One region of the Streptomyces sp. NBC_00158 genome, then DNA from elsewhere that is predicted to be linked to it. Evidence: riboswitches for the same ligand, from Rfam matches in the RefSeq annotation. Region 1 holds a riboswitch; the other holds the start of a gene.

Region 1 (4,385 bases):
CGGTGCGCCGGTTGACGAGGGGGGAGAGGAACTGGCTGAGCAGGTAGCCGTGCGCGGCGTGGACCTGTACGCCGTGGAAGCCGGCTTCCTCGGCGCGCCGGGCGGTGAGGACGAAGCGGGCGATCGTCGCCTCTATGTCGGCGCCGGTCATGGCGGTGGGGCGGGCGAAGCGCTTGGTGTGCCTGCCGAGGCTGATGGGGACGGCGGAGGGGGCCCAGGCGGTGCCGGGCATGTCGGCGCCGACCTGGCGGCCGGGGTGGTTGATCTGCATCCAGACCCGGGCCTCGCCCGAGGTCGCGGCGGCGGCCCAGCGGCGGAAGGGTTCCAGCGGGGAGTGCTCGTCGAGGACGACGGTGCCGGGGGAGGTCAGGGCTCGCCGGTCGACCATCACGTTGCCGGTGATGACGAGTCCCGCGCCGCCGCGCGCCCAGCGGGTGTACAGCCGTTCCATGCGCCGGTCGGGGAGCTGGCCGGGCTGGGCGGCGAGGCTCTCCTCCATGGCGGCTTTGGCGAGACGGTTGGGAAGGGTGGTGCCGCCGGGCAGGTGGAGCGGTGCGAACAAGTCCATCCGAGTCCCCCAAGCTTGTGGCGCGGCCGTCACGCGGGGCCGCGCCACAAGATGATCGCCTCAGAGCTCGGTGAGGTCCAGCCCCGCCTGTGCCGCGGCGGCCTGGACGGTCTGCTCCAGCAGGACCGCGATGGTCATCGGGCCGACGCCGCCGGGCACCGGGGTGATGAGGGAGGCGCGGGCGGCGGCCGACTCGAAGTGGACGTCGCCGACGTTGCCCTCGTTGTAGCCGGCGTCCAGGACGACGGCGCCGGGCTTGATGTCCTCGCCGCGGATGAACTCGGCCTTGCCGACGGCGGCGACCAGGACGTCCGCCTGGCGCACGATCGAGGGCAGGTCCCGGGTGCGGGAGTGGCAGTAGGTGACGGTGGCGTTCTTCTCAAGGAGCAGCATGCCGGCGGGCTTGCCCAGGATGGCGCTGCGGCCGACGACGACGGCGTGCTTGCCGGTGAGGTCCACGTCGTACTCCTCCAGCAGGCGCATGATGCCGCCGGGGGTGCAGGAGACGAAGCCGGGCAGGCCGAAGCCCATGGCGGCGAAGGAGTGCATGGTGACGCCGTCGACGTCCTTGCCGGGGGCGATGGCCTCGAAGGCGGCGCGCTCGTCGATGTGGTGCGGGACGGGGTGCTGGAGCAGGATGCCGCTGATCTCCGGGTCCTCGGAGAGGGCGGTGATCGCGGCGACGAGCTCCTCGGTGGTGGTCTCGGCCGGCAGCTCCACGTGGCGGGAGGTGATCCCGGCCTTGGCGCAGCGGTTCTGCTTCATCTTGACGTAGGTCACGGAAGCGGGGTCCTCGCCGACGAGGACGGTGGCCAGGCAGGGGGCGGTGCCGGTGCGCTCGGTGATCTTGGCCGCGAGGGCGGCGGTCCGCTCCGACACGCGGCGGGCGAGGGCGGTGCCGTCCATGAGCTGGGCGGTGGCGGTGGGGGCAGTCGTCACGGGGTCTCCTGAACGTCGCTGCGGATCGCGGTTCGCGGATCGCGTTTCGCCCAGGCGCGCGGCAGACGACGTACGGACCGTCGTGGCGTACGCCGGGCCGCTCCCCGGTGGTGATCCACCCGAACGCCAGTCACGGCCCGGTGCCCACTGTAGTCGACTTATCCGGTGGATGACCGGGGCCCGAGCTGGGACGATCGAGACATGACGCGCACTTTCGACCATCTCGTGGCCGAGGCGGAGTCCGTCTCCGTCGACGGCTGGGACTTCTCCTGGCTCGACGGCCGGGCCACCGAGCAGCGGCCCTCCTGGGGCTACCAGCGGCTGCTGGGCGAGCGCCTGGCCCGCGTCCGCTCGGCCCTGGACATCCAGACCGGCGGGGGCGAGGTGCTCGCCGGAGCGGGCCCGCTGCCCCCGCTGATGGCCGCCACGGAGTCCTGGCCGCCGAACATCGACAAGGCGACCCGGCTGCTGCACCCGCTGGGCGCGGTGGTGGTCGCGGACTCCGACGAGCCGCCGCTGCCCTTCGGGGACGGAGCCTTCGAGCTGGTCGCCAGCCGGCATCCGGTGACCATCTGGTGGGACGAGATCGCCCGGGTGCTGGCGCCGGGCGGGACGTACCTGTCGCAGCAGGTGGGTCCGTCGAGCGTCTTCGAGCTCGTCGAGTACTTCCTCGGCCCGCAGCCGGAGGAGGTCCGCCGGGCCCGCCACCCCGACGACGCGGTGGCCGACGCCGCCCGGGCCGGCCTGGAGATCACCGACCTGCGCTCCGAGCGGCTGCGTACGGAGTTCCACGACATCGGCGCCGTGATCTACTTCCTGAGGAAGGTGATCTGGATGGTTCCAGGCTTCACGGTCGGCCAGTACCGGGACCGGTTGCGCGAGCTCCACGAACGGATCGGACGCGAGGGTCCGTTCGTCGCGCACACCGCCCGTTTCCTCATCGAGGCCCGCAAGAAGGAGTGACCCTGAGTGCGGACGGATCCACGCCGGATCGGTTGCGCGGCCACAGCGTGGCGCAGGTCACTCAATTCAGCGCGTAACGAATCGACTCGGGCAGGCGATGAACCGACAGGTGTCCTCGCGCGGCCCCGGAATACAGACCCGCTTCGGTCTGTTTCCCGAGTCCGCGCGATGATGTCCCGCCCACTCCTTATCTGTTCGCAACGAGAGGCTCCTTGTGTCGCTCAGCCCGTCCCGTACGTTCCCTCCGGAGATCGCCGAATCCGAGGCCCTGGTCGCGCTCGTCGAGCGCGGCCGCGAGCAGGGTCACATCAACGGTGACGATGTCCGCCAGGCCTTCGAGGCCGGCCGCATCCCGGTGGACCAGTGGAAGCGGGTCCTGCGCAGCCTGAACCAGGTCCTGGACGAGGAGGGTGTCGCCCTCCACGTCAGCGCCGCCCCCGCCACGAAGGCTGCTGCCAAGAAGCCCCGCAAGGCAGCTGCCGCCCCGGCCCGCACCGTGACGAAGAAGGCGGTCGCCCCGCCGCGCCCCATCGGCGCGCGCAAGGCCTCCGCCACCGCTCCCGCCCCGGCCGCCGCCGCGGCGATATCCGCTCCGTCGGCCGCCGCGTCGGAGGAGGTGTCGGCCGAGGCCGCCGCCGAGCCGAAGAAGCGCGTGGTCAAGAAGGCCGCCGCCAAGAAGGCCACGGCCACCAAGAAGACGGCCGCCTCGAAGAAGGCCGGCGCCAAGGACGCCGACGACGCCGAGAACCCGGCCGTCGAGGGTGAGGACTGGGCCGTCGAGGACCTCGCCGACGAGACCGAGGAGGAGGCGCCCAAGGCCGGCGGCCAGGGCTTCGTGCTGTCCGACGACGACGAGGACGACGCCCCGGCGCAGACGGTCATGGTGGCCGGTGCCACCGCCGACCCGGTCAAGGACTACCTGAAGCTGATCGGCAAGGTGCCGCTCCTCAACGCCGAGCAGGAGGTCGAGCTCGCCAAGCGCATCGAGGCGGGCCTGTTCTCCGAGTACAAGCTCGAAGAGGAGGAGGACCACAAGCCCGCGTTCAAGCGCGAGCTGGAGATCCTCGTCGAGGACGGCCGCCGGGCCAAGAACCACCTGCTGGAGGCCAACCTCCGTCTCGTGGTCTCGCTGGCCAAGCGCTACACGGGCCGCGGCATGCTCTTCCTGGACCTGATCCAGGAGGGCAACGTCGGTCTGATCCGCGCGGTGGAGAAGTTCGACTACACCAAGGGCTTCAAGTTCTCCACGTACGCGACCTGGTGGATCCGGCAGGCGATCACGCGTGCCATGGCCGACCAGTCGCGCACCATCCGCATCCCCGTCCACATGGTCGAGATCATCAACAAGCTCGCCCGTGTGCAGCGCCAGATGCTCCAGGACCTGGGCCGCGAGCCCACCCCGGAGGAGCTGGGCAAGGAACTCGACATGACCCCCGAGAAGGTCATCGAGGTCCAGAAGTACGGCCGCGAGCCGATCTCCCTGCACACCCCGCTGGGTGAGGAGGGCGACAGCGAGTTCGGTGACCTCATCGAGGACTCCGAGGCGGTCGTTCCGGCCGACGCCGTGTCCTTCACCTTCCTCCAGGAGCAGCTCCAGTCCATCCTGGGCACGCTCTCGGAGCGCGAGGCGGGCGTGGTCTCGATGCGCTACGGCCTCAACGACGGCCAGCCGAAGACGCTGGACGAGATCGGCCGCGTGTACGGGGTCACCCGTGAGCGCATCCGCCAGATCGAGTCCAAGACCATGTCGAAGCTGCGCCACCCGTCGCGTTCGCAGGTCCTGCGCGACTACCTGGACTGATCGGTCCCGGTACCGGACACACGAGAGGCCCGCGCCGTCACGGCGCGGGCCTCCGCGTTTCCCCGCCGCGGTGGCGGGTCGGGTGCGAGGTGTCAGTGCTCCAAGAGGTGCTTG
Region 2 (4,385 bases), 1.7 Mb from region 1:
GGCGGCTCGGGCACCACCGCCTGGATCGAGCCGCTGTGGAAGATGCTCCTCGCCAACAAGGCGCTGCTGGCGATCCTGTGGGAGCTGTTCCCCGAGCACCCCAACCTGCTGCCCGCCTATCTCGACGGCCCCCGCGAGCTGGCCGACACCTGCGGGTACGTCGCCAAGCCGCTGCTGGGCCGGGAGGGCGCCGGGGTCACGCTGCACGAGGCGGGCGGGGAGGGCGAGCCCTTCGTCCCGGCCGAGGGGGAGACGTACGTCTTCCAGGCGCTGGCCCCGCTGCCCGACTTCGACGGCAACCGCACGGTGCTCGGCGCGTGGGTCGTCGAGGAGGAGGCGGCGGGGCTGGGCATCCGCGAATCGGCGGGCCCGGTCACGGACGAGTACGCCCGCTTCCTGCCGCACGTCATTCTTTAGGGCCGTCGGCCGTCGGCCGTCAGCCGCTGGGGCACTGCTTGTCGTAGGAGGCCTCGGCGCCCGCCGTCCAGCCCTGCCAGTAGTTCTTGGAGTGGTCCCGGCTCTTGTCGGGCTGGGGCGGGACGGTGCAGTCCGACCGGGACGCGGCCTTCACGCCGGCCAAGTACCCGTCCGCGTAGCCGTGCTTGTACTCCCGCGAGTTCGTGGGGGCGGTGGTGGACGGGCCCGTCGGCTTCGTGGCCTGCTTGACCTGGCAGTTCACGAAGACGAAGTTCTGGTCCTCGTTCACCGCGAGGACGGTGTAGTCGACGTTCTTCTGGAAGCGCTGGACGCGGAAGTTGCCGTTCGCGTCGATGTTCAGGGGTTCGGTGGACTCGCCGTCGTTGAGGTTGCGCGGGGCGGTGAACCCCTCGCCGGTGATGACCACGAAGTTCCCCGACGGGTCGGGGGTGACCGTGCAGCTGGCGGCGGGGACCGCCGTCGGCGCCGCGGAGGCCGGCGCCGCGAGGGCCGCGGCGCCGCCGAGGGCGACGGAGGACGCCAGGGCGGCGCACAGCAGGATGTGTCGGTCGCGTCGGTGCATGGGGGTGCTCCCATCGGAGGGTCGGCCCGGCGCGAGCCGGGGACGCGCACCCGTACGGGTCCCTCCATCGTCCGCCGGGCCGCTCCCCGTGTCCACCGCAGCGGCGGGCACGGCCGGGGTACGGCCGTACCCGCCGCCGGGACCACTACGCGCAGAGCACCGACCGCAGCTGGTCGAGGCCCCAGTCCAGGTCCTCCTTGGAGATCACCAGCGGCGGCGCGATCCGGATCGTCGAGCCGTGGGTGTCCTTCACCAGGACGCCGAGCTCCATCAGCTTCTCGGAGACCTCGCGGCCCGTCCCGATCGCCGGGTCGACGTCCACGCCCGCCCACAGCCCGCGGCCGCGGACGGCGGTCACCGCGCCCCCGCCGATCAGCAGGTTCAGCTCCCGGTGCAGGTGGTCGCCGAGTTCCGCGGCGCGCTGCTGGTACTCGCCGGTGCGCAGCATCGCGATGACCTCCAGCGCGACGGCGCAGGCGAGCGGGTTCCCGCCGAAGGTGGACCCGTGCTCCCCGGGCCGGAACACCCCGAGCACGTCCCGGTCGGCGACCACGGCCGACACCGGCACCACACCGCCGCCGAGCGCCTTGCCGAGGACGTACACGTCGGGCACGACGCCCTCGTGGTCGCAGGCGAAGGTCCGGCCGGTGCGGCCCAGGCCCGACTGGATCTCGTCCGCCATGAACAGCACGTTCCGCTCGCGGGTCAGTTCCCGTACGCCCGCCAGGTACCCGGCCGGCGGGACCAGCACCCCGGCCTCGCCCTGGACCGGCTCCAGCAGCACGGCCACGGTGTTGGCGGTGACGGCGGCGTCGAGGGCGGTCAGGTCCCCGTACGGGACGATCTCGAAGCCGGGCGTGTAGGGGCCGTAGTGGTCGCGGGCCTCGTGGTCGGTGGAGAAGGACACGATGGTCGTCGTACGGCCGTGGAAGTTGTTCGCCGCGACGACGATCTTGGCCTGGCCGTCCGGGACGCCCTTGACCTCGTACCCCCACTTGCGGGCCGTCTTGACCGCCGTCTCCACCGCCTCCGCGCCCGTGTTCATGGGCAGCACCATCTCCTTGCCGCACAGCGCGGCGAGTTCGGCGCAGAAGTCGGCGAAGCGGTCGTGGTGGAAGGCGCGGGAGGTGAGGGTGACCCGCTCCAGCTGCGCGCGGGCGGCGTCGATCAGCCTGCGGTTGCCGTGCCCGAAGTTGAGCGCCGAGTACCCGGCGAGCATGTCGAGGTACCGGCGGCCCTCCACGTCGGTCATCCACGCCCCGTCCGCCGACGCGACGACGATCGGCAGGGGGTGGTAGTTGTGCGCGCTGTGTTCGTCGGCGGAGCGGATGGCATCAGCAGTTCTCGACACGGGGTCTCCGATCGTCCGTCTGGCTGGTGGCGCGGGTGACGTGGGTGACGTCATTTGTATCGTCGCTCGGATCGTGGAACCGGAAACCTCATCGGTGCCGCGCCCGCTATGGTGTTCGGTACGCACGGCGACTGGCGTACGGAGAACCAACTCCGGGGGAGTCGTGCGCGCACGACCGCACACAGGGCCGCTCGCCTGGGCCTCGCGGGGACGAGATTCGACATCGACCCCGGAGGAGCCGCGATGACCGCGCACCACCGCCAGCCCGCCCTGTTCGCCACCGACCCCGAGCTCGCCGCGCTCGTGTCCGCCGAGGAGACCCTCCAGGCGGAGACCCTGCGGCTGATCCCCAGCGAGAACTACGTCTCCGCGGCCGTGCTGGAGGCCTCCGGCACGGTCCTGCAGAACAAGTACAGCGAGGGCTACCCGGGCCGCCGCTACTACGAGGGCCAGCAGAACATCGACCGCGTCGAGGCCCTCGCGATCGAGCGGGCCAAGGGCCTGTTCGGGGTGGACCACGCCAACGTCCAGCCGTACTCCGGCTCCCCGGCCAACCTGGCCGTCTACCTGGCCTTCGCGAAGCCCGGCGACACGGTGATGGGCATGGCCCTGCCGATGGGCGGGCACCTGACGCACGGCTGGGGCGTCTCGGCCACGGGCTCCTGGTTCCGCGGCGTCCAGTACGGGGTGCAGCCCGGCACCGGGCTCATCGACTACGACGCGGTGCGGGCGCTGGCCCTGGCCGAACGCCCGAAGATCATCTTCTGCGGCGGTACGGCCCTGCCCCGCACCATCGACTTCGAGGCCTTCGCCGCCATCGCCCAGGAGGCCGGCTCGGTCCTCGTCGCGGACGTGGCCCACATCGCCGGCCTGATCGCGGGCGGGGCCCACCCCTCCCCGGCGGGCCACGTGGACGTCATCTCCACGACCACCCACAAGACCCTGCGCGGCCCGCGCGGCGCGATGCTGATGTGCAAGGAGGAGCACGCGAAGGCCATCGACAAGGCGGTCTTCCCGGGCCTCCAGGGCGGCCCCCACAACCAGACGACGGCGGGCATCGCGGTGGCCCTGCACGAGGCCGCGCAGCCGTCCTTCGTCTCGTACGCGCACGCGGTCGTGGCCAACGCGAAGGCGCTGGCCGCGGCGCTGCTGGAGCGGGGCTTCGACCTGGTCTCGGGCGGCACGGACAACCACCTGATCCTGATCGACCTCACCGGCAAGGACGTCCCGGGCAAGGTCGCGGCGAAGGCGCTGGACCGGGCGGGGATCGTGGTCAACTACAACACGGTGCCGTTCGACCCGCGCAAGCCGTTCGACCCGTCGGGGATCCGCATCGGCACGCCGTCGCTGACCTCGCGCGGCCTGACCGCCGCGCACATGCCGGTGGTGGCGGACTGGATCTCCCGCGCGGTGGACGCCGCCGCCAAGGCCGACGAGCCGGCCCTTGCCGGCATCCGCGCCGAGGTCTCGTCCCTCATGTCGGCCTTCCCGGCCCCGGGGCTCCCCCTCTGACGCGCCGCTCGCGCGGCTCGGCGCCGGGGCGCCTCTCCGGCTTCGCGCCGCTGCGCCGGACTCCGTCCGCCGGCCCGTTGGGCGGGGTCGGTTCGGGTGGCGGGTGCCGGTGGGGTCGGGTGCGGGTGGTGGGCCGCTGCGCGGGCGAGGTCCCCTACCCGCCCTTCCACCGTTCCCAGGGGCGCTGCCCCTGACCCCGATACCGGACGCTCCGCGCCCGGTGCGCTCAATCGCCGCGCGGGCTGGATGTGCGCAGCACATCTCAGCCCCGCCGGCGTTTGAGGCGCGGGGGTCTGGGGGCGGAGCCCCCAGGAGGGGTCCGGGCGCAGCCCGGGGAACGGGCGAAGGGCGGGGCGGGGAGCAAGCCCCGCGCAGCGGCCCACCCACCCGCACCCGACCAACCGGCACCGGCACCGGCCCACCGCACGGAGGCGGCTTCGGCAGGTGGAAGAATGGGGGGCATGGCTTCTGACCGTCCTCGCGCGCTCTCCGGCATCCAGCCCACCTCCGGCTCGTTCCACC

What was found. A riboswitch is a leader RNA that binds a small molecule or an ion and turns the genes downstream of it on or off. The one in region 1 is predicted to bind ZMP and ZTP.
Region 2: another riboswitch for ZMP and ZTP. It lies ahead of glyA (serine hydroxymethyltransferase); the one in region 1 lies ahead of OG553_RS04850 (bifunctional 5,10-methylenetetrahydrofolate dehydrogenase/5,10-methenyltetrahydrofolate cyclohydrolase).

Annotation. Positions count from the first base shown of each region.
Region 1 covers NZ_CP108161.1:1,059,799-1,064,183, forward strand. Annotated here, with positions in the region: gene OG553_RS04845 (NADH:flavin oxidoreductase/NADH oxidase family protein) at 1-568, opposite strand, end outside; gene OG553_RS04850 (bifunctional 5,10-methylenetetrahydrofolate dehydrogenase/5,10-methenyltetrahydrofolate cyclohydrolase) at 629-1,474, opposite strand; ZMP/ZTP riboswitch at 1,549-1,651, opposite strand; gene OG553_RS04855 (methyltransferase domain-containing protein) at 1,709-2,470, shown strand; gene OG553_RS04860 (RNA polymerase sigma factor) at 2,685-4,271, shown strand; gene OG553_RS04865 (SRPBCC family protein) at 4,364-4,385, opposite strand, start outside.
Region 2 covers NZ_CP108161.1:2,798,077-2,802,461, reverse strand. Annotated here, with positions in the region: gene OG553_RS12660 (glutathionylspermidine synthase family protein) at 1-417, shown strand, start outside; gene OG553_RS12655 (hypothetical protein) at 437-1,000, opposite strand; gene rocD (ornithine--oxo-acid transaminase) at 1,146-2,351, opposite strand; ZMP/ZTP riboswitch at 2,469-2,559, shown strand; gene glyA (serine hydroxymethyltransferase) at 2,595-3,863, shown strand; gene trpS (tryptophan--tRNA ligase) at 4,325-4,385, shown strand, end outside.